Regions from separate parts of the Paenarthrobacter sp. AT5 genome, predicted to be linked through region 1. Evidence: riboswitches for the same ligand, from Rfam matches in the RefSeq annotation. Region 1 holds a riboswitch; each other region holds the start of a gene.
The links. Region 1 has a riboswitch for thiamine pyrophosphate ahead of RI444_RS19220 (ECF transporter S component). Riboswitches for the same ligand answer to the same signal wherever they lie in the genome.
Positions count from the first base shown of each region.

Region 2: another riboswitch for thiamine pyrophosphate. It lies ahead of thiD (bifunctional hydroxymethylpyrimidine kinase/phosphomethylpyrimidine kinase); the one in region 1 lies ahead of RI444_RS19220 (ECF transporter S component).
Region 3: another riboswitch for thiamine pyrophosphate. It lies ahead of thiC (phosphomethylpyrimidine synthase ThiC); the one in region 1 lies ahead of RI444_RS19220 (ECF transporter S component).

Region 1 is NZ_CP136441.1:4,126,204-4,134,150, forward strand. Features, by position in the region: gene RI444_RS19200 (penicillin acylase family protein) at 1-1,379, shown strand, start outside; gene RI444_RS19205 (GNAT family N-acetyltransferase) at 1,427-2,029, shown strand; gene RI444_RS19210 (energy-coupling factor transporter transmembrane component T family protein) at 2,034-2,828, opposite strand; gene RI444_RS19215 (ABC transporter ATP-binding protein) at 2,825-4,366, opposite strand; gene RI444_RS19220 (ECF transporter S component) at 4,366-4,986, opposite strand; TPP riboswitch at 5,064-5,199, opposite strand; gene RI444_RS19225 (NUDIX hydrolase) at 5,382-6,053, shown strand; gene RI444_RS19230 (DUF4235 domain-containing protein) at 6,091-6,351, shown strand; gene mnhG (monovalent cation/H(+) antiporter subunit G) at 6,399-6,782, opposite strand; gene RI444_RS19240 (monovalent cation/H+ antiporter complex subunit F) at 6,772-7,050, opposite strand; gene RI444_RS19245 (Na+/H+ antiporter subunit E) at 7,047-7,613, opposite strand; gene RI444_RS19250 (Na+/H+ antiporter subunit D) at 7,610-7,947, opposite strand, start outside.
Region 2 is NZ_CP136441.1:2,781,253-2,789,199, forward strand. Features, by position in the region: gene rpmA (50S ribosomal protein L27) at 70-333, opposite strand; gene rplU (50S ribosomal protein L21) at 392-700, opposite strand; gene thiD (bifunctional hydroxymethylpyrimidine kinase/phosphomethylpyrimidine kinase) at 1,044-2,564, opposite strand; TPP riboswitch at 2,555-2,653, opposite strand; gene RI444_RS12805 (ribonuclease E/G) at 2,805-6,176, opposite strand; gene RI444_RS12810 (vitamin K epoxide reductase family protein) at 6,653-7,324, shown strand; gene ndk (nucleoside-diphosphate kinase) at 7,418-7,834, opposite strand; gene RI444_RS12820 (DUF4233 domain-containing protein) at 7,877-7,947, opposite strand, start outside.
Region 3 is NZ_CP136441.1:2,898,075-2,906,021, reverse strand. Features, by position in the region: gene RI444_RS13395 (ammonium transporter) at 1-110, shown strand, start outside; gene RI444_RS13390 (P-II family nitrogen regulator) at 107-445, shown strand; gene RI444_RS13385 (glucose-6-phosphate dehydrogenase) at 570-2,024, opposite strand; gene ffh (signal recognition particle protein) at 2,193-3,770, shown strand; gene RI444_RS13375 (alpha/beta fold hydrolase) at 3,859-4,581, shown strand; gene thiC (phosphomethylpyrimidine synthase ThiC) at 4,568-6,400, opposite strand; TPP riboswitch at 6,395-6,503, opposite strand; gene RI444_RS13365 (amidohydrolase family protein) at 6,588-7,670, shown strand; gene RI444_RS13360 (VOC family protein) at 7,748-7,947, shown strand, end outside.

The DNA.
Region 1 (7,947 bases):
CCGACTACCAGGATCTCTTTGAAGAACACCTCCGCCGGCTCCCCGGCCGTGGGGCCTCCGCCGAGCGGGTGCTCGCGCGGGGCCCCAAGGGTTGGGAGGTCGTTGAGGCCGGCGTCGAAACCATCACCGTGCGGGGCGGCGAGCCGGTCCGCGTGGAAGTCCTCCAGACGCCCCGCGGTCCCGTTATTTCACAAACGCCCGACGGCGGCGCGCTGAGTTTGCGCTTCCCCGCGTCGGTTGAAGGGCGGCTGGGTTTCGAATCCCTCCTTCCGCTGTTGCGGAGCCGGAGCGTGGCAGATGTGGAGGCTGCATTCGATTCATGGGTGGAACCCGTCAACAGTGTCATAACAGCAGACGTCCATGGCTCCGTACGACAATTCGTGGCCGGCCTGGTTCCGCAACGCAATCCTGCAAACCGTCGCTTGCCTGTTCCGGGCTTCTCTTCCCGTCACGGATGGGACAAGCAGTACGTGGCTCTTCCCCGCACCGAGGTCCGCCGTTTCGCCGTCAGCGCCAACGATCGCGCAGCTGGCGGTGGAGACTCCGTAGCCTTGGAGTTCGCTCCGGAACACCGGGCGCGGAAGATCCGCGAGCTCTTGGAGGCCGCCTCGGAACCCTTGACGGCGGAGCACATGCGGGCCATTCACTCGGACACGTACCTGGGGCCGTGGCCACACTTCCGGAAACTCTTGGCGGCCCTCGATGCAGATGATCTTTCCCCGGAGGCGTCGTCCCTCCATGCCAGGCTTCTCGAATGGGACGGTCGGATGGACGCCGGGAGCCATCTGGCGGCGTGCTTCGCAGCGTGGCGGGGTGCCCTCGTCCAAAGGATGGTCAGGCATCCTGCCTTATCTGCCCTTGCCGGGCCGACGGGATTTTCGCCCTTGTTCGGACCGTGGCTCTCCATAGGTTCCCGGGTGGGTTTCGCGCTCGAAACCCTGACGGTCCGCGCCGGCGAACTGGGGATATCGGTGCCTGTTGAGGCTGCTGCGGCCCTTGCGGATGCGGCGCAGGATAGGGCCTTGGAGGATTCAAGCAAGAACCGCGGCACGTGGGGTGACCGGCATCAGCTTCTGGCGGTCCATGTGCTACCCGGAGACCTCACCGGTTCGGCACCAACACGTGCGCTCAGCGGGGACACCGGATGCGTCCTCTGCACGGAGAGCCTTCCCGGTGTTGACGACCGCAGCTTCCGGGGACCTGTCGCCCGTTATGTCTGGGACCTTGCCGAGCGAAGCAACAGCCGCTGGGTGGTCCCTTTCGGCGCCTCCGGCAGACCGGACAGCCCCCATTTTGCCGACCAACTCCCCCTCTGGGCCGAGGGTGAACTCATTCCCGTGATCACGGATTGGGGCCGTCTTCGCAACGAAACGCGCTGACAGCTGCTTCCGGCACGCACGCCACACACAAACCAAATGGAGAATGAATGACCACCTCAACAGAGGACTTTGCCGTCCGCCAGACCATCTACGCAGAAGAACTCCCGGGCTGGGGTTCGTTGCGGATTGTCCCGCTCATTCCTTCGGAAGACATCGAATTGGTCCACCAGTGGGTCTCGCAGCCAAGGGCAAGGTTCTGGGGCATGACCGAAAAATCACGCGAGGAAGTCCAGGGAATCTACGAGTTCCTGGACTCCCTGGACACGCACCATGCCTTCCTGGTGATCCTGGACGGGGAGCCGCTGGCTTTGTTCCAGACGTACGAGCCGCTGCACGATCCCGTGGGTGAGGCCTACCCTGCGCGCGAGGAGGACATCGGCATGCACCTGCTGCTCGCTCCCGCGACGCGGCCGATTCCGCACTTCACCCCGCGGCTTGCGACGTCCCTCATCAAGTACATGTTCTCGGTGCCCGGAAAGGACCGGATCATAGTGGAGCCCGATGCCAGGAACGCCAAGGCGCTTCGACGGCTGGAGGCGACCTGCTTCGAGCTGGGTCCGATCATCCAGCTCGAAGAAAAGGAAGCCCAGCTCGGCTTCCTCACGCGGGCCGGCTTCGAACAAATCCAAGCGGAGCAATCCACTCGCTGAACCCCTAGCGCCAGACGAAGCTCCACGTGCCTGCGCCCAAGGCGGCCAACACAGCCGCGGCGGCAATCAGCACCCCTCCCAGCAAGACCCAAACGTCCAGCATTGAATAGGTGGACTCCCGGGCCCACGTGCGCTGCGCTCCTCCGAAGCCCCGGGCCTCCATGGTCACAGCCAGCCGCGACGCCCGCCGGACAGCTTGGACCAGCAGCCCGAAGCTCTGACCAAGGGTCGCTTTGAGCCGCTGCACCGGGTTTCCCTGCGATCCCACGCCGCGGGCGCGCCGGGCCATGCCAATGGTTTGCCATTCCTCCGCCATCAGCCCCACAAGCCGCATCGCAGCCAACGATCCCAACACGAACCGGTGCGGGAGGCGGGCCTTCTGAGCCAGCGCGTCGGCAAGGTCGGTGGGGTCCGTGCAGGTCATCAGGAGGATCGCGGGGAGGGCGATCGCCAAGCCGCGGAGCATGAAACCCAGCCCCAACTCAAGGGAACCTTCGCTGATGGACCACAGTCCGACGTCGAGCAGTACGGCCCCGCTGTCCGCAGCGACAATCGCCGTGCTCCACCCGCCAATTGCGGCTGCGATGATGAGCGGCCACGCCCGCACCCACAAGAGCCGCAAGGTCAGCCCGGCCAGCGGGAACAGTGCGAGTTCGGCGGCAAGGGCGATCGATGCCGATACCCAGTCGATGGACAAGGCCAGGACCATCGAAATCAGGAAGACGGCGACGAACTTCGCCAGGGGGTTGGCCTTGGTCAGCACCGCGTTGTTTCCGGTGAGGCTTAGCGCATCCCTCATGCGGCACCCGCTTCCTGCCTGGCAGCTTCTGTGGCCGGGTCCAGCCGCAACTCCATGCCGCCCAGCACTGCGCTGAATTCCTCGTCGTGGGTGACGGACACAACGGCCGTGCCCTGGTCCAGCAACTCGGACAGGAACGACGCGAGTTCCGCCCAGGTGTTGGCATCCTGCCCGAAGGTAGGCTCATCAAGCACCAGGACCTGTGGGTGGGCGGCCAGGACGGTCGCGACGGAAAGCCGCCGCTTCTCGCCGCCGGACAGCGTGTAGGGATTCGCGTCCACCAAGTGCGTCAAACGGAGCCTCTCCAGGAGTTCGTCCACCCGCTCCTCACCCCTGCCGAGGTGCCGGGGCCCAAACATCAACTCATCCATCACTTTGCCCGTGACGAACTGATGCTCAGGCTCCTGGAACACCGTCCCGATCCGGGAAATCAGTTGATCCGCCTTCCATTTGAAGGGATCGATTCCGGCGCCCTCGGAAAGCTCGACGGCGGCAGAGACCTTTCCTGCCACCGGCGCCAGAAGGCCGGCCATCGTGAGCGCAAAGGTGGACTTCCCTGCGCCGTTGGGGCCAGTGATGGTCAACGCCCGTCCTGCCCGAACCTGGGCAGACACACCGGCTTGGACCGGGATGGGCGGGATGCTCTTGAAACCCCTCCGCCGCGGCTTTTCACGGGAAACGGCCACGTGTTCTGCTGCGAGGAGCAACTCCGCCGGCCCCTCAGCGGTGGTCCTGGTGCGGGTACGGGGCACATATCCCGGGACCCAGACTCCGGCTGTGATGAGCATGCTCCGGGCTTCGGCGAGCACCTGATCGGGAGGGCCGTCCAACAGCACTCCGCCACCGGCCGCGCCCGGTTGGAGGACCACTATGCGGTCAACCAGGTCCTTCCATACGGACACCCGGTGTTCCACCACAACCAGCGTGGCACCGGTCTTTTCAAGGCAGCGGCGAACTGCGTCCCGGACTTCCAGCACGCCTGCCGGGTCCAGGTTCGCCGTTGGTTCATCGAGCAGGATCAGCCCCGGCCGCATCGCCAGAATCCCGGCCAGCGCCAGGCGCTGCTTCTGTCCGCCGGAAAGAGCCGCCGTCGGATGGTCCAACGCGAGGCCGTCGCCGGCAGCGGTACGCAACCCGACGTCGTCGAGCGCTTCATGGACCCGGGCCCAAATGTCGTCCCGGGGCACGGCAAGGTTCTCAGCTCCAAAAGCGACGTCGTCGCCCACGCGCGACAGGACTACTTGCGTTTCCGGGTCCTGCTGCATGAGCCCGGCCCGGCCCCGCTGTTCGCGAGGTGCCGCACCGTCGATGAGGAGGGAACCGGTCTCGTCCGCGTCGTCTTCCTCATCACCCAGCACCCCGGCCAGGGCGTGCAGGAACGTCGATTTTCCGGCGCCGGACGGCCCCAGCAGCAGAACCCGTTCCCCGGGTTCGATCTGCAGGTCCAGCCCCTGGATGGCTGCTACCGTCCGGCCGGAATGCCGCCAGCCCCAGCCGTTGGCGGAGATGGCGGCGGGCCGTACCTGTGCCGGTCCCATCAGTTGAAGACTGACTCTGACGCGGCTTTCCGGGAAGCGAAGGAACTCAAGACGCCCGTGGACGCGAGCCCGCGGGTGGCCACCCAGGACAGTGCCCCGGCGATGATTGCACCCGAAACGGTGGTGAAGGCGATGTAGGCCAGCTTGTCGACGGCTTCGTAGGCGATGTTCCAGCCCCACGGCATGAAGGAATCGTTAAGGCCGCAGAACAGTCCTGCCCCGGCACCCGCGAGGAGGGCCACCGGGAGGTTGAACTTCTTGTAGCGGAAAGCAGCGAAGATCAGTTCCGCTCCGAGGCCCTGCAGGATGCCGGAGATCAGGACCGTGGTGCCGTACTGGGACCCCATGATGAGCTCACCCGTTGCTGCGACCGCTTCGCAGAACAGCGCTGCTCCCGGTTTGCGGATGATGAGCATGCCCAGTACGGCCGGGATCATCCACCCACCGGCGATCAGGCCGGTGAGGGGCGGATAAGCAGCATTCATGGGAACGGATACGAGTGCGGCGCCCTGGGACCAGGCCCAGAAGATCACTCCGCCTGCGATGGCAATCAGCGCCGCCACCACAATGTCTACAACGCGCCAGCTGTTGCCGGCCTTCTTCACGCTTGACGTGGTCATTCTTAGCCTCCTGAGGTTACAGGAGGGGAAAGTGCTCCCCGGTATTCCCGGTGGCCTGCTGCCATCCGGTTCCGGACACTCTGAGAAGCTCGACTCCCTTGCGCCGGTACTAACCGGATCAGGTTCGAGGGTCTGCGGCTGTCCGCACTCTCAGCGCCCTCGCGTCTCCTGCATGCCTGCAGGTTCGACGGCGGCGCTCCCCTGTCGTTATCAATCTGCCCTTGTGGGCGTGCCCAGTTTACACCGGAAGGGGTGCGCCGGGTTATGGGCCCGGTCATAAACCTTTTGCTGTTTCACGGGCGCACAGCCGCGACCCGCTGTGCCGCACACCTGAGAGAATGGGGCCAGCAGATTCAGCACACCGGATTCACAGCAGCAAGAGGGGCGCCCATCCCATGACAGAACAGCCAGCCAAGGACACCCCCGTGGCCGAACCCCGCCTTGCCGCCAGCGTGATCCTGCTTCGGGATGCGTCGGCGGGACTGGAAGCCTTTGTCCAGCACAGGGTCTCTTCCATGGACTTTGCCGCCGGCATGGTGGTGTTCCCCGGCGGTCGCGTCGATGCCTCGGACGCGGAGGGCTGGGACTACTCCTCCGAACTGCTGGAAAGGCATGCGGCCGACTGGGCGATGAGCTCGATCGCGGCCTCCGACCCGCATGCGCAAGCAGGCACGGTGCTGGCGGCTGCCATCCGTGAAGTGTTCGAGGAAGCAGGGCTGACCCTCGACGCCTCCCAGCTCCGCCCCTGGGCCAACTGGGTGACGCCCACGGACATGCCCAAGCGCTTCGACACCTACTTCTACGTGGCCAGGCCCGCCCCCGGAGCCGAGCCGCAGCACCAAACCACGGAGGCCTGGCAGTCACTCTGGATGCCGGTGGAAGGCATCCTGGCGGCCGAGGCAGAGGGCAAGCTTCAGCTCATGCCCCCAACGTACTTCCTGCTCAAGGAGATCTCGGAGTTCCACAGTGTGGAGGCCGTGTGGCAGGCCGAGCATCAGGTGCGGCCCGTCCTGTCACCTCCGGGCTCCATGGCTGCGTTCCTGAAGGAACGCGGGAACAAGCAGTAAAACGCGGCCCCCACCGCCGTGACGCTAGGCTGAGGTCATGAACTTCTTCTTCAAGCTTCTGGGTGCCGGTGTGAGCCTCGGCGCGGGTTTCCTTGGCACCAAATTGGTGAACAAGGGTTGGGAAAAGGCCACAGGCCACAAGCCGCCCACAGGCCACGACGACGTCGAGACGAGCCTCCGCTCAGCCCTGACCTTCGCGTTGGTATCGGCTTTCGTCAGCACGCTCATCCAGGTGCTCACCAGCCGCGGAACCCAGCGTGCCATTGCCCGGTTCGCGAAGTCCCAGGACATCATCTAGGAGCTTCCGGTTTCCTGGCACGCGTTCCTGAAACGCAGGAACGCGTGTCAGTTCTCCTTCTGGCTTTCGGCTGCCCGCTGGACCACTGCTTCCAGTTCATCCTTGGTCAGCAGTTCCCGGTGTCCGTGCTTGGTGCGGTACGCGGAGCGGCCCACCATGTGCGCGGAGACTGGAGCGGTGAGCAGTTGGAAGATCCAGGCCACCAGCAGGACCGGCCACACCCACCACGTCCTCATCTGCAGGCCTATGGCAGCCAGCATCAGGAACAAACCCAGGACCTGGGGCTTGGTGGCGGCGTGCATGCGGCTCATCAGGTCGGGAAAACGCAGCAAGCCAATAGCAGCACCCAGGGACATCAGCGCGCCCACCACCAGAAAGACGGCGGTCACGCCATCAATGACTGCGTCCATGCCCGTTGCATCAGGACTCATTGCTTTGACCCCTTCTGTCGGCCACGAAGCGGGCAACCGTTACGGATCCGATGAATCCAATAACGGCCAGGGCAACCAGCAGCATGAGGTTGTTCAAGTGGCGGTTCACGGCCATGTCGATAGCCAGCGCCGCGCCCAGGATGGCCAGCAGTACGTCCGATGCCAGCACGCGGTCCAGGAGCGACGGGCCGATGGCGATCCGGATGATGGCCCCGGCAGCAGCCAGGCTCAGGATTGCCGCCGTTAGCACCAGTACAAGTTCTTTCACAGCGCTGCCCCTTTCACACCTGGGTGCTGCTCGGCCTGCAGCGCGTCCAGTTCTTCACGTGTTCCCATGATCCGGATCAGCCCGGCTTCGATGTCCTGGACCTCCCGGCGGATCTTCTGGATGTCCTCTTCGGTTTTCATGTTCAGGGCGTGCAGGTACAGGGTGGACGTGGAGCGGTCCACTTCCACCACCAGCGAGCCCGGAATCAGCGAAATGACGTGGCCGGTGGCCGTCACCATGAGGTCGGAATGGCTCCGCAACGGAACAGCGACGATGGCACTGCGCACGCTGGGCCCTTTGACCACGGCCAAGTAGAGGACCAGGAAGCTCGCTGCCGCCACTTTGCCGAGGAACATGAGGGCGAAGCGGAATGCCCGGAGCACGTTGAACCGCCCGCTGAGTTCCACGGGCGGAAGGTAGAACAGCTTGGCCACAATGATCGCGATCAACGCGCCGAACAGCAGATTGCCCGGGCTGAAGTCCCGCCAGAGGGCACCCCACACGATGACCAGCCAGACCAGCAGCGGCAATTCGGTCCGGAAGGATATGGGTTTACGGCTCATTTGGCATCACCCGGCTGCGCCTGCGCGGGCACGGGAGCGGTGTCACCCAGCACGGAGTGGATGTACGCACCCCGGTCCAGCATGATTTCCGCAGAGCCGCCGGCGAGGTTGAAGAGCGGTCCGGCGAAGACTGTCAGTGCCACTCCGAAGACCACCAGCGCTGCGGTGGAACCCACCATGCTTCGCGGGAGGACTCCGACGCTGCCGGGAGACTGAAGGACGGGGTCCGGGAAGTCAGCGTCCTCGGGCTTGCGCCAGAAGGCCCTGTTCCAGACGCGGGCAATCGCCAGCAGCGTCAAGAGGCTTGTGACAACCCCGCCCACTACAAGCGTTA
Region 2 (7,947 bases), 1.3 Mb from region 1:
GATTGTAATGCGGTTAAAAGAACAGTGGAGCGGACCTGTTGGCCCGCTCCACCGGTTCAGAAAGTGTTGTTACTCTGCGGCAGCAGCAGCAACGATGTTCACCACGCGACGGCCACGGCGAGTACCGAACTCAACCGCACCGGCTTCGAGGGCGAACAGGGTGTCGTCGCCACCGCGACCGACGCCTGCACCGGGGTGGAAGTGGGTGCCACGCTGGCGAACGATGATTTCGCCTGCGGAAACTACCTGGCCACCGAAACGCTTGACGCCGAGGCGCTGTGCGTTGGAGTCACGACCGTTGCGAGTGGAGCTCGCGCCTTTTTTGTGTGCCATGTGAAATGCCTGCCTCTAAATTTCTGGGGAAACTGAAATCTGAACTACGTAACGGACGTTACGCGATGCTCGTGATCTTGATCTTGGTCAGTTCCTGACGGTGACCCTGGCGCTTCTTGTAGCCGGTCTTGTTCTTGAACTTCTGGATGACAATCTTGGGACCGCGGAGGTCTTCCAGGATCTCAGCCGTGACCTTCACCTTGGCCAGGTCCGCAGCAGCGGAGGTGACCTTGTCGCCGTCAACCAGGAGCAAGGCGGGCAGCTCAAGCGTGCTGCCGGCTCCACCGGGGACGCGGTTCAGAGTTACGTAGTCTCCAACGGAAACCTTTTCTTGGCGGCCGCCTGCGCGGACAATCGCGTACACCACTTGGGTACTCACTTCTCTCGACGTTTCTTACTAAATTTGCGTGCGGAACCCCGAACCGGAATCAGGCCTGGTTCACGCTGTGCCTCAACGCCGTGGACTTCAGATCGAAGCCCGCGAGTCATCCCATGAACAATTCCAAGGGGCATAACCCAAGTGTTGGCGTAAGCACCGAAGATCAAGATTACGCTAGTTTGACCTTCAGCTGCAAATGAGGCCGGGTCCGGAAGCCACCACGTGACGCTTGTCACCAGTAGGAACGGACGTTCCCGGCACCGTGCCCATACAGCTTACAGCCTCTACGTGGCCTTGCCGTTGATTTCCCGTCCGACGCGCGGCGTCCGTGTTACGAATGCAGTCTTGGGGCATCAAAGAACGCGGTCTCGTAGCGGCAGGACTGGACGAAGGCTTCCTTCATGGCAGCCCGCTCACGGCCGGATGCCGCAGCTGCTGCGGCATCCGTGAGAGCAATCGCCTTCCGCGTCGCCTCCGCAAAATCCTCGTCCGCATAGGTCCTCAGCCAATCCGCGTAGGGATGGTTCTCCGGGGAACCGGCCTGGACGAAGTCGGCGTGCAGTTGCTGCCCCACTTCCGCATACAGCCAGTAGCAGGGCAGGACCGCAGCAAGCAGGACGCCGTAGCTTCCCGAAGCAGATGACGCCATCAGATGGTCCACGTAGGCCTTGGTGACTGGGCCGCTCTGCGTCGTCGCTTCACGGCCGCTCAGCCAGTTCCGGTGCAATTCGGATTCCACGTCAAGGCACTGTTGGGAACCCCGGGCCCAGAACAGCTGCTCTTCTTCGGTCGGGGCGAGGGCACCTGCCCGGGCAAGCACCCTGGAATACCCGTTGAGGTAAAGGGCGTCCTGGGCCAGGTAGTAGCTGAACTCGGACTCCGGCAACTCCCCGGACCCCAAGTCCCGTATGAAGGCAAGCCCGTGGATGGCTTCCAGCTCCACGGCGGCTTCCTTCCACAGGAGGGTAGCGAAGGCCCCGGGCCGGGATGATTCCCGGAGATGGTGGAAATGGTGGATCGGACCGCTCCCCTGGCCCACTTCAAGATCGTCAGCCCTCATCAGAGCCTCGCGCAACCAGGGCTTGACTTCCCGCAGGGACGCCTCCCAATCTCCTGTTCTTGCCTGGACAGTGGCCAGGGCCGAGGACAACGAGCAGCCGGTGCCGTGGCTGTTCCGTGTCTGAACACGCGGTCCCCCGACTTCGATCACGTCCTGACGCAGCAAACCGCTGGTATTGATAAGCGCATCCGGACACTGCGCCCCCGGCAAGTGGCCTCCCTTGACCAGCACCGTATTGCCGCACTCCCCGGCCAACCGTTTGCCCTGGTCCAGCGCCGCGGGCCAGTCCTGCGCTTCGGGCTCCCCCAGCAGCATGGCCAGTTCCGGAAGGTTGGGTGTAATGAGGTCCGCCATGGGCAGAAGGTCACGCAAGGCTGCCTCGGCTGATTCCCGCAGCAGCCGGTCACCGCTGGTGGCCACCATCACCGGGTCCAGGACCACGACGGCGGGACGTACCTTGGCAAGCCAGGTCCGGACCTCGTTGATGACGGCGGCATCACCGAGCATCCCGATCTTCACGGCGTCGATAACGACGTCGCTGCTGACGGTTTCCAGCTGCCGGCGGAGGAATTCCACCGGCGGCACATGCACACCGCTGACGCCCCGCGTGTTCTGGGCCGTCAGCGCGGTGATGGCGGCCATACCGTAGCCGCCGTGCGCAGCAATGCTTTTAAGGTCCGCTTGGATCCCCGCCCCGCCGGAGGGGTCCGAACCTGCAATGCTCAACACCCTCGGATGTGTACGGATGACCGCTGGCAACGGATAAACAGCAGAAGACGACATTGAAGTCATGGAGACATCCCTTCGCCGGTGCTAACCGGACAGGTTCAACGGGTCTGGATCTCAGCCCGGCCCTATGCCCGGCACCCCGTGTCAGTGTCCTAGCCTAGCCCGGAAGCCCCTCACGCCGGGAACCCCGGCGGCTAACGGCCTGGATATGACCCCAGCGGGCGGATGATGACCCGTTGCACGACGAAGGCCGCACAGCATGCGCTGCGCGGCCTTCGTTCCACCTGTGTCTTCAGTGCCTGTTTACAGCTCCGACGCCGGAACACCCACCCCCAGGATGATCGGCTCCGATGCTGGAGTTGGCTTCTTTGCCGGCTCAGCCGGCGCCTTCGCTTCGTGCGAGGTCCCGCCACCTGTGGCGGCCCGAACGTCGTGGTGCTCAACGTTGGTCTCGTTGGCAGCACCCTGGGCCCTGCTGGCACTGCGGTTCCGCCTGCCGCGCCGGCCCCGGTCGCCGGACCGGGACTCCACGGGTTCAGTACCAGCGGACGTGGCTGGCAAGGCGTCGGCGCTCACGGGTGCGTCAGCAGATTCAACGTTCCCGGGCGCGTCCTTCTCAGACCCGGCAACCTCAGACCCGGGGACAACCTCAGGTGTGCCGCCCAAGTGCGAGAAGGCCTCAGCCAGCAGATCCAGGCTCATGGCGGGCTTCTTGATAGGTTCGTCGTGATGCTCCACGAAGGGCAGAGCCACTTCCTCTCCGCCGAAGCGCAGTACCGGAGCCGGACGGCCCTCCCTGGCCGCAGTTTCTGCCGGGGTGGTGCCCTGCGTCTGCCCGCCCTGCGCAGGGGCCTGGGCGGCATCCCCTTGGGCAGGAGCGGACTGCGCAGGAGCCTTCCGGGCAGGATCCGCTTGAGCGGGACCCGTCTGGCCTGCTTCCGCCTTGCCGGCGGCGCGGGCTGCTTCCTCGGCGCGGTGCACCTCGTCATCGTGCAGGTGTGCAGCGTGCGCAGCAGCGGCGATCGTCGCCAATGCGGCCCGGGTAGCCTCTGCCTTGGCTTTCTGGGCGGGATCCACAGATTCAGCCGGAGCGGGTGCCGTCGGGGCAGCGGCCGGCTGGACCGGCGTCGTAGCTTCCGGTGCCTGGTTGCCGCCCTTGCCGCGGCGGCGCTTACGCTCACTGCGCTGGGACGGCTGCTGGGCTTCGGTGTGGGACCGGTGCTGCTCGGCAGCCACCACGTTGGCGCGGCGGTGTTCCACGGGCTCGTCGTGCGTCACCACGCCGCGGCCGGCACAGTGCTCGCATTGCTCACCGAAGACCTCCAGCAAGCCTGTGCCCATGCGCTTGCGCGTCATCTGGACGAGGCCCAGGGACGTCACCTCCGCCACCTGGTGCTTGGTGCGGTCGCGGCCAAGGCACTCCACCAGCCGGCGCAGCACCAAGTCCCTGTTGGACTCCAGGACCATATCGATGAAGTCGATGACGATGATGCCGCCGATGTCACGGAGGCGGAGCTGGCGAACTACCTCTTCGGCCGCTTCCAGATTGTTCTTGGTGACGGTCTCTTCCAAGTTGCCGCCGCTGCCGGTGAACTTGCCGGTGTTGACGTCCACGACAGTCATGGCCTCGGTACGGTCGATCACCAAAGAGCCGCCGGACGGCAGGAAGACCTTGCGTTCCAGAGCCTTGTGGATTTGTTCGTCAATGCGCCAGGCAGCAAAGATGTCCTGGTCCTTGGTCCACTTTTCCAAGCGACCCACCAGGTCAGGTGCAACGTACGTAACGTAGGCCTCAATGGTGTCCCAGGCTTCGTCGCCGGAAACAATCAGCTTGGAGAAGTCTTCGTTGAAGACGTCCCGAACCACCTTGATGGTGAGGTCCGGTTCGCCGTACAGCAGCTCCGGTGCGAGCACCTTGGTTGAGGACGCCTGGCTCTCGATGCCTTCCCACTGCGCCCGGAGGCGGTTGATGTCGTGGGTCAGTTCCTCTTCCGACGCGCCTTCGGCGGCCGTGCGGACAATCACGCCGGCGTTCTCCGGCAAACGGTCCTTCAGGATCCGCTTGAGGCGGTTCCGTTCGACGTCGGGCAGTTTCCGGGAGATTCCGGTCATGGAACCGCCCGGGACATAGACGAGGTAGCGGCCCGGCAGGGAGATCTGGCTGGTCAGACGCGCACCCTTGTGACCCACGGGGTCCTTGGTGACCTGCACCAGGACGGAGTCTCCGGACTTGAGCGCGTTCTCGATCCGGCGCGGTTGGCCCTCAAGGTTCACCGCGTCCCAGTTCACCTCGCCGGCATAGAGCACCGCATTGCGGCCGCGTCCAATGTCGACGAACGCTGCCTCCATGGACGGCAGGACGTTCTGTACTTTGCCCAGGTAGACGTTTCCGATAAGGGAGTCCTGCTGGGTCTTGGAAACAAAGTGTTCAGCCAGCACGCCGTCTTCCAGGACGCCGATCTGGATTCTGTCATCGCGCTGGCGGACGATCATCTGGCGGTCGACGGACTCACGACGCGCCAGGAACTCGGCCTCGGTGATGACCTGGCGGCGGCGACCGGTTTCGCGCGATTCGCGGCGTCGCTGCTTCTTGGCTTCGAGCCTGGTTGAACCCTTGACGCTCGCCACCCGGTTGGAGGCAGCGGTCTCGGTGATGGGGCGGGGCGCCCGGACCCGGGTGACCGTGTTGGGCGGATCGTCATCCGATCCGCCGGTCAGTTCAAGGTCCTGGTCCCCCCGACGGCGCCGACGGCGACGACGCGAAGTGACGCCCTCTTCCAACGCCTCCGCAGCGGGAGCTTCGTCGTCTTCGGTTTCGCTGCTGCCCTCGGCATCGTTGTCATCGCGTTCGTTGCCGCGGCGTCCGCGGCGTCCCCGGCTGCGGCGACGGCGGCGGCTGCCGGCATCTTCCGACTCAGCTTCACCGCTGGCCTCGGTTTCATCGTCGGCCTCGGCGTCTTTTTCTTCGGCCGGGCGGACAACAGCACTGAGGTCGGGCGCCTGGAAGATCATCGAGGTGATGGAGACCGGCTCAAGGAACAAGGAGGACGAACCGGCAGCGTCCGTTTCAGCCTGCTCCTCCGCTGTTGCGGCCGGAGCTTCCTGGCTGGTTTCTGCGACGGGCTCTGCATCCGTGGCACCGGCTGTGGCTTCGGCAGCGGCTTCGGCGCTTTCGGCCTGCTGAGCTTCAACCTTTGCTTTTGCAGTACGACGACGGCGGACCGGCTTTTCCGGTGCAGCCTCGGCTTGCGCTTCTGCGGGCTCAGCGGCGGTTGCTGCTGCGTCTGCGGCCTCAGCGGAAGATCCTGCCGGTTCTGTGGCCACTGCCGGTTCGGTGGTCTCTGCCTGCGCGTCCGGCGCAGGGGTCCCATCGAAGCCGGGAAGGGGCTCAGCAGGCTCAACCTTCTTGCGGGCACGGCTTCGACGTGCCGGAGCCTGCGCAGCTGGTTCTTCAGTAGCCGGTGCGCCGGCAGCGGCATCGGGGGCCTGGACAGCCGCAGCGGCATCGACAGCTTCTTCGGCGGTCACCGGCTCTGCCGCACTGTCGGCAGCTGCCTTGGCGGCAGTCTTGCGGGGCGCGCGGGCGGTCCTGGCGCGGGTGGTTTTCTTGGGCGCCTGCGCTGCTTCCGCGGGTTCCGCCCCATCATTTACGGCTACAACCTGGTCATTATCCATATGTGGCAACACTCCTGCCCCGGAAGCGCCGCCACATCCGGCACCCAATGGGGCAAATATTGTCAAAACCCGCAGGCGTTGACAGAAGTCAGTAGTATGCCTTCCGGTTCGCACCATCCTTGGGGTGCGGCAGCCCTGGAAGGCCAGTGCCTTGGTTCTAAAACCCGTTGTTCAGCTGCCACAACCAGGTGCCGTCCATTGTCATGGCGGGCCTGTAGCGGATCAGGCGATCCGTGCAGGCCCTGCTCATGCTGGCGGTCTTGGGAACAAGTCACCGGACCGGATGACGAATGTGGATCGGCTTCCGGCCATGTCCATTCTCTCACACCCCCGCACATTCACGGGGTAGGAACCGTGTCGCCTACCGGTTGTGGAAGGGAAAGCTGGGCGCAGGGTTCAGCATGCGGCGTTAGAATCCTCCAAAGAACCCATCCCGGCCAGACCGGGGCCACCCGTTGGAAGAGGATGCATCCGCGATGCCAAGCACTGCCAGGGGAAACCTGGACCACCACGCCCCGCCCCCTGCTGCCGGACCCGCACCGCACAGGGATACGCTGCCCGCAGCCGTACGGGACAAGCCGTTTGCCTGGCTGCTCCTGGTGACAGGCGTTGTCGGTTGGCTGGCCTCGGGGGCATTGGTGCTGGAAAAGCTCCAGGTGCTCCAGGACCCAAACCACGTCACTGCATGCGACGTAAATCCATGGGTCTCCTGCGGAACAGTGATGAAGACGTGGCAAAGTTCCCTTTTCGGATTCCCGAACATGTTCATTGGCATCGTCGCCTTCGCCGTGATCATCACCACGGCCATGGGAATCCTTGCCGGTGCCAGGTTTTCCCGGGGGTACTGGCTGGGCCTGCAGGCTGGAGTGACGCTCGGTTTCGCGTTCGTGGTCTGGTTGTGGTCGCAGGCTTTGTACGCGATCAACGTCCTGTGCCCGTTCTGCATGGTGGTCTGGGCAGCCATGATTCCCATGTTTGTGTGGGTCACCATCCGCAACATCAGCCACGGGGTCATTAAGGCGCCTGCCAGGCTGACCAAGGTGCTGGGCGATTCGGGGTGGATCATCGTGGCACTGCTTTACGTGGCAGTCATCGCGACGATCTTCTTCGCGTTCCTCCATGTTTTCGCCGGAACGTCCGGCTACTAAGCACTTTCTCAAACACCGCGGGATGACAGTTAAGGCCAATGTTCGTGATGAACATTGGCCTTAACTGTCATTTCGCTGTAGGTGCGCCAGGTCTTACTCGAACCAGATCTTGATCTCGCGCTCGGCAGACTCCACCGAGTCGGAGCCGTGGACCAGGTTCTGCTGGACAGCCAGTCCCCAGTCACGGCCGAAGTCGCCGCGGATGGTTCCGGGCGCCGCCGTCGTCGGGTCCGTGGTTCCCGCCAGCGAACGGAAGCCTTCAATGACGCGGTGGCCTTCAAAGACAGCTGCCACAACCGGCCCGCTCAGCATGAACTCAACCAGCGGCTCGTAGAACGGCTTGCCGACGTGCTCCTCGTAGTGCTGCTCCAGGAGCTCCCGGGTCGCGTTGACCTTCTTCAGCTCCGCCAAGGTGTATCCCTTGGCTTCGATCCGGGCGAGGATGGTTCCGCTCAGGTTGCGGGCGACGCCGTCGGGCTTGACCAGGACGAGGGTCCGTTCAATGCTCACAGTTGCTCCAATGTGGTTTCTTGGTGGGGTTTCCCTGCCAGTTTACGGGGTTGGTGCGCCGGGCTCGTCACGGTGCGCAGCATCCCACTCGGCCTGTTCACGGTCGCGCTGGG
Region 3 (7,947 bases), 1.2 Mb from region 1:
GCCACGGTGGAAGCTTCCAGCCGCTGCACGACGTGATGACCGGCAAGAACGACGCCGCAGTGGAATCCAAGGCCACCGCAGCCGAAGGCAAGGAGAGTGTCCAGGCATGAAACTCATTACAGCGATCGTCCGTCCGGAGAAGCTTGAAGCAGTCCGGGAAGGCCTGGAAGCGTACGGCGTCCAGGGGTTGACGGTCAGCGCGGCCAGCGGCTACGGCCGGCAGCGGGGCTACACGGAGGTGTACCGCGGTGCTGAATACAACGTGGACCTGCTGCCCAAGATCCGCATCGAGGTTCTTGCCACCGACGAACAAGCGGACGACATCCTGGATGTCCTCATTGCAAGCTCCAACACCGGCCGGGCCGGTGACGGGAAAGTCTGGACCGTGGACGTCTACGAAGCGGTCCGTGTCAGGACCGGGGAGCGCGGCGCGGCGGCCATTTAGGCGGACGGCCGGACCCCGGCTGTTGATCCGGGAAACGAACAGCGGGCCGGGTACCGAAAAGGTACCCGGCCCGCTTGGCCGTTAACAGTCAGCCGTCCCGAAACAGTCAGCCACCGTGGGACAGTCAGCCCCTGTGACTTGCCGCCGCAGGACTGTTACTGCCGGTGTGCCCGCTGTCGCTGCGCCCGCCGCTGGTGCCCCACGCTGCCGGCCCCTGGCTGCCGGCGTCGTACTCCTCCAGCGGGACCGCATCCTGCGCCCAGGCACGGAGCACGGGTTCCATGATCCGCCAGCAGTTCTCCGCGGTGTCACCGCGGACGGAGAGGAGCGGATCGCCGGTAAGGATGCCTTCCAGGACTTCGCCGTAAGGCAGCATGCCGGCAGCGTTGAGCTCGGTGATCAAGCTCGCCCGGTCCAGGGTGAACACGTCGCCAGGGCCGTTGACGTCGACGTCGAGCTGCAGGACGTCGGGACCGAAACCGATCCGAAGGTGGTTGGGGGAGTCGACGCCGGAGAACCCGACCGGCAAATGCGGCACGGGACGGAAAGTCACCACGGCTTCCTTCCGTTTGTGGCCCATCGCCTTGCCGGAGCGCAGGATGAACGGGACGCCCTTCCAGCGCCAATTGTCGATCTCCACCGTGACCTGGGCGAGGGTTTCGGTGTTCCTGGCGGGGTCCACGCCCGGCTCGGCCGCGTAGTCGGTAATGGTGCGCTCGCCGAGCTTCCCGGCTGTATAGCGGGCCCGGCGGGTCGAATCCTGGAACGGGGCCTTGATGCTGCTGGCACGCAGGACCGCGGCCACGGCGTCACGGAGATCGCGTTCGTCGATGGAGGCGGGGGCGTCGATGGCCAGGAAAGCCATGATGTGGAGCAGGTGGCTTTGGATCATGTCCTTGAGGGCGCCGGCATGGTCGTAATAGCGGGCACGGCCTTCCAAAGCCAGGTCTTCGTCGAAGATGATCTCGACTTTTTCGATGTGGTCGCGGTCCCACACCGGTTCCAGGAAGCGGTTGGCGAAACGCAGTCCGAGGATGTTCAGCACCGTGGCCTTGCCGAGGAAGTGGTCCACCCGGTGGATGTGGTCTTCCGGGACCAGCGCGGCAAGTACCTTGTTCAGTTCCCGGGCCGATTCCAGCCCCGCGCCGAAAGGCTTCTCCAATACCAGCCGGGTTCCAGGCGGAAGCTGGTCACGGCGCAGGAGGGCACAGGCTTTCTGGCTGACTTCCGGGGGAAGGGCGAAGTAGATGGCAACCGGCCCTTCCAGACGCGCCAGCAAGTCGGCGAGCCTGCCGTCCGCCGTGACGTCGACCTGATGGTATTCCGTGGATGCGGCCACCGAGTCCAGTACTGACCGGCCTGCGCTTTCCGCGGCGCCGGCGGCTGCAGCGAAGGATGTGTCCACGCGTTCCTTCCACTGCCGAGCGGTCCAGGGATCGGACCCGGCCCCGACCAGTCGAAGCCCGCCAACCCTGCCTGTGGCAAGGAGGCCGGCAAGTCCCGGAAGGAGCAGGCGGCCGGTGAGGTCGCCTGAAGCGCCGAGAATGAGCAACGTTTTCACAGTTGTTTTGCTGGTCACTGTGCCAGCATGCCATCTTGTGGACGCGACTTGGTACCCTAGATAGTCGAGTCCCCTAGTTGACGCTGATTTATTAGGGTTGAGACACATTGTTGGGGCAGGAACGTCAAAGACTCCGGTGAGCCGCAAGGCCGCCATTCGCAGACCATCGAAAGAAGTGCACGGCGCGTGTTCAATTCACTCTCTGACCGGTTGACAGCAACCTTCAAGAACCTCCGTGGCAAGGGCCGCCTGTCGGAGGCCGATGTCGACGCCACAGTCCGGGAGATACGCCGCGCCCTGCTGGATGCCGACGTCGCGGTTCCCGTGGTCCGTGAGTTCACGTCGCGGATCCGCGAGCGTGCGCTCGGCGCTGAAGTGTCCGGGGCGCTGAACCCGAGCCAGCAGATCGTGAAGATCGTCAACGAGGAACTCGTGGAGATCCTCGGCGGTGAAACGCGGCGCATCAGGTTGGCCAAGACCGGCCCTACCATCATCATGCTGGCCGGCCTCCAGGGTGCGGGTAAGACGACCCTCGCGGGCAAGCTGTCCAAGTGGCTTAAGTCCCAAGGCCACAGCCCCATGCTCGTTGCCTGCGACCTGCAGCGGCCCAACGCCGTCACCCAGCTCCAGGTGGTGGGCCAGCGCGCAGGCGTTCCGGTGTTTGCTCCGCACCCGGGCGCCACCTCTGAACTTGAACACCCGGCAGGCGATCCGGTGGCCGTGGCCAAGGCCGGCGTCGAGGAAGCCCGCCAGAAGCTTCACGACGTCGTGATCGTTGACACCGCCGGCCGCCTCGGCGTCGACGCCGAAATGATGGACCAGGCGCGGCGCATCCGCCAGGCGATCATCCCGAACGAAGTCCTTTTCGTCATTGACGCCATGATCGGCCAGGACGCCGTGAATACGGCAATGGCCTTCGACGAAGGCGTCAACTTCACCGGCATCGTCCTGTCCAAGCTCGACGGCGATGCCCGCGGTGGTGCCGCGCTGTCAGTAGCGTCCGTGACGGGCAAACCGGTCATGTTCGCTTCCACGGGTGAAGGGCTCGACGATTTCGAGTTGTTCCACCCGGACCGCATGGCCTCGCGCATCCTGGACATGGGCGATGTCCTGACCTTGATCGAACAGGCTGAGAAGGCCTGGGACAAGGAAGAAGCTGCCCGGATGGCGAAGAAGTTCGCCGACCAGGAAGACTTCACGCTGGACGACTTCCTTGCCCAGATGCAGCAGATCCGCAACATGGGCTCCATGAAGAAGATGCTCATGATGATGCCGGGTGCGCAAAACATCCGGCAGCAGCTGGAGAACTTCGACGAACGGGAAATTGACCGCGTTGAGGCGATTGTCCGGTCCATGACCCCGCACGAGCGCGTGGCTCCCAAGATCATCAACGGTTCCCGCCGTGCCCGTATCGCCAAGGGCTCCGGCGTCCACGTCTCCGAGGTCAACGGCCTGCTGGAGCGGTTCGCCCAGGCTCAGAAGATGATGAAGAAGATGGCGCAGGGCGGCGGCATGCCCGGTATGCCGGGAATGCCCGGCCTGGGTGGACCCGGCGGCGGCCGCAAGGGAGGCAAGAACGCCCCCAAGAAGAAGGCGCGTTCGGGCAACCCCGCCAAGGCTGCGCAGGAGTTGCGCGAGGCAGAGGCCAAGCGCGCAGCTGCCGCGGCTGCTCCCAAGGGTGCAGCGTTCGGCCAGGGCGCCGCTGACTTCGATCCGTCCTCGTTGAACCTGCCCAAGGGCTTCGACAAGTTCCTGGGTAAATAAAGCGCAGGCAAGGCTGACCGGCCTCCGGTCAGCCCGGTATGCCCCGTCGTCCTCCCGTGATGTCGCAGCCCTCGCATAGGCTGGTCCAATGCACAAACAGCGCGTAGTTTTTGTCCACGGCCTGGGCAGTTTCGGCGCTGCGGCCTGGCCAAAACAGCATGGCCTTGCCCTGCGGTATGACTGCCTTTTCCTGAGGCGGCACGGTTTCGATCCCGTGGCCGAGCCCCTTGAGTCGGACATTTCCGCGGATGTGGCCATCCTTGTTGACGCGCTGGCCGACTCGGGCGGGGGACACGTGGTTGCCCACGAACAGGGTGCCATTTCCGCCATGCTCGCCGCGGTGGAGCGCCCGGACCTGGTGTTTTCGTTGTCCTTGGTGGAACCGGCGTGCTTGTCCTTGACGGCCGAACTTCCCGCTACGGCGTCGCACCGCGCCCTGATGCAGCCCTTGTTCGATGTCCGTAGCCAACTCGGCGACGCCGACTATGAGCGTGAGTATTTCCGGCGGGCCTACGCTGCTGAGGCGGGCGGCCTGCAGACACCGGAAGCGCGGCGCTCAGCCCGGCGTTTGAGGTTGCAGGCCCCGCCGTGGGAAGCGCCCCTGCACATTGTGCCCGGTGTTCCCACGCTGGTGCTGACCGGCGGCTGGGAGCCGTTGTACGAGGAAATTGCCGGGTATTTGAGGGATACCGGCGCCCTCCACCGCGTAGCTGCTGGAGGGCACCGTCCCCAGGACTCCGCCGACGGCGACCGGTTCATCCGGTCCTTCATTGCCGACGTCGGACGGGGTTTGTCGGTCAGGGCGTCGTGAGCCGCTGGTCACCGCGGGCCGGCAGCTGGAGTTCGGGCAGGTAGACCTTGCCTCCGGTCGCGAGGAACTCCTCGCTCTTTTCGCGCATGCCGCTGTACATCTCCGCTATGGCCGCCTGGGCCTCGGCGGAACCGTATTCATCCCGGATGTCCTGGCTGATGCGCATGGAGCAGAATTTCGGCCCGCACATGGAACAGAAGTGCGCGGTCTTGGCGGGTTCAGCGGGAAGCGTCTCATCGTGGAAGGACTCCGCGGTCACCGGGTCCAGTGAGAGTGCGAACTGGTCCCTCCACCTGAACTCGAACCGCGCTTTGGACAGCGCGTCGTCGCGTTCGTGCGCGCCGGGGTGGCCCTTGGCCAGGTCTGCGGCGTGGGCTGCAATCTTGTATGTGATGACTCCGGTTTTGACGTCGTCCTTGTTCGGCAGCCCCAGATGTTCCTTAGGGGTCACGTAGCAAAGCATCGCTGTGCCGTACCGGGCGATTTCCGTGGCACCGATGGCCGAGGTGATGTGGTCGTAGCCTGGCGCGACGTCAGTGACCAACGGGCCCAGGGTGTAGAACGGCGCGCCCTTGCACAACCGCTGTTGCCGTTCCACGTTTTCACGCACCAAGTGGAACGGAATGTGGCCCGGGCCTTCGACCATGACCTGGACGTCGTACTTCCAGGCCCGCTCCGTCAGCTCCGCCAGGGTATCCAGTTCCGCGAACTGTGCGGCATCATTGGCGTCTGCGGTGGCGCCGGGCCGCAGTCCATCTCCGAGCGAGAAGGCAACGTCGTACTTGGCGAAGATTTCGCACAGTTCGTCGAAATGCGTGTAGAGGAAGTTTTCCTGGTGGTGGGCAAGGCACCAGCCGGCCATGATGGAGCCGCCGCGGGAAACAATTCCGGTCACCCGGTTGGCTGTCAGCGGCACGTACCGGAGCAGGACGCCGGCGTGGATGGTCATATAGTCCACACCCTGTTCGCATTGTTCGATCACGGTGTCCCGGAATATTTCCCACGTGAGCTTGTTCGCCTCGCCGTTGACCTTCTCCAGGGCCTGGTAGATGGGGACGGTGCCGATGGGAACGGGGGAGTTCCGGATGATCCATTCACGGGTGGTGTGGATGTCATCTCCCGTGGAGAGGTCCATGACGGTGTCCGCTCCCCACTGGGTGGCCCACTGCAGCTTGTCCACTTCCTCGGCGATCGAGCTCGTCACGGCTGAGTTGCCGATGTTGGCGTTGATCTTCACCAGGAATGCCTTGCCGATGATCATGGGCTCGGACTCGGGGTGGTTGATGTTGCTGGGGATGATGGCGCGGCCGGCGGCCACCTCGCTGCGGACCAGTTCAACGTCGCAGTTCTCCCGCAAGGCCACGAAGCGCATTTCCGGGGTGACCATGCCCTGCCGGGCATAGTGCATCTGGGTGACCCTTTTGCCGTCGACGGCGCGGCGGGGCACGGGCTGCGCTCCCTTCCATTCCGCTGAAGCCGCACCGCGGCGCACGGCTGACTTGCCGTCGTCGAGCAGGTTGCGTTCCCGGCCCGTGTAGCTTTCCGTATCGCCGCGCGCCTGGATCCATGCGGCCCTGAAGGGTTCAAGCCCGACGACGGGATCGCTGCCCGGCCCTGCCGTGCGGTACACCCTCAGCGGATCGTTGGCCTTCCCGTTGGGGGAGGGCTCCAAGGCAATCTCGGTCACCGGGACGCGGATGCCGTGGCCAGGGTCCTCCACCCAGGCAAGCGAGTGGGATTTCAGCGACTGCGTGACGGCGTCCCCGCCGGGAGCTGTCAGGTTTTGGGCAGGGCTGTGCTGTGTTTCTGTGGTGCTCAAGGATTACTCACTTCCTTCGCCGGCATTACCCGGACAGGTTCAACGGTCGCAGACTGCTTCAGTCCTTTTCTCAGCCCCTGCAGGGGCTCCCGTGTGGTCAGGGACGAAGCTACCACAGCTGCGGCGGGTGCTCCCAGTCATATGCGGTCCGGATCCGGACTGTGGCCGCCGGCACTAAGCTTCTGCCATGCCGAACATCATTGAATTCAGCGGTCCGGTGCTGGTTTCCGCGCATGAGGAACGCCGGGGCCTGTGGTCCGTGGACGGCCGCCTGACCTTCAGCCGTCCGGAAGCTGCCCCGGATACCGTGCTGGAGGGCTGGGTCCTGCCCGGATTCGTTGATGCCCACTGCCACATTGGCCTGGGAGCCGGCGGGGCAGTGGATGAGGCCACCACCCTGGAGCAGGCCCGTACCGATTTGTCCGCCGGGACGCTGCTGGTCCGTGATGCCGGCTCCCCGGCCAATACGAGGTGGGTCCAGCAGCGTACGGACCTGCCAAGGCTGATCCGGGCGGGACGGCACATTGCGAGGAGCCGGCGCTACCTGCGCGGCCTCGGACACGAGGTGGAGCCGGAGCAGCTGGTGGAGACCGTTCGAAAGGAAGCGCGCGACGGCGACGGTTGGGTCAAGCTGGTTGGCGACTGGATCGACCGCGGCGTGGGAGACCTGGCGCCTTCTTTTCCGGCGGCGGTGGTAAAGGACGCCATCGCTGCAGCCCACGACGAGGGCGCACGGGTAACCGCGCATTGCTTCGCGGAAGAAACCTTGGATGACATGCTCGATGCCGGCATCGACTGCATCGAACATGCCACCGGGCTCCTGCCGCGGCACATCCCGCGGCTTGTGGAACAGGGTGTCCCGATCGTTCCCACCCTGGTCAACATTGCCACGTTCCCCGATATCGCGGCCCAGGCCGGGCCCAAGTTCCCCGACTACGCGCAGCACATGACCGCATTGTGGGGGCGCCGGCGCGAACGGGTCCTCGAGGCCTATGAAGCCGGTGTTTCCATCTATGCCGGCACTGATGCCGGGAGCGTTATCAAGCATGGCCGCATAGCCGACGAGATGCAGGAACTGCACGACGCCGGCCTGCCGCCTTCAGCGGTCCTCGAGGCTGCTGCGTGGGGCGCCCGGAGGTGGCTGGGAGCCGAGGGCGTCAGCGAAGGGGCGAGTGCCGACGTCGTGCTTTGCAGGGAGGATCCCCGCCGCGCCCTGGCTACCGTGCGTGAACTTAGCCACGTGGTTCTGCGGGGCACCATCGTTCGTTAGGAATAAATTGAAGCTTCAAGTAATTTAGTAAGGTAGAACGTGCCGAAAGGCGGCCGCCGAACTACCGGGAGCATCACATGACCACGCCATCCAGCCAGGACCTCCTGCCAGCCGAACTCACCATGGGCACTGTCATGCTCAGGGTCGGCGACATGAAGGTGATGAGCGACTATTACCAGCGCGCCCTCGGCCTGCAGGTCATAGCGGAGCAGGACGGCGGCCTGTACCTGGGCCGCCTGGGGAAGCCGGTGGTCCATCTGGCTCCCGCAGCGGGCTT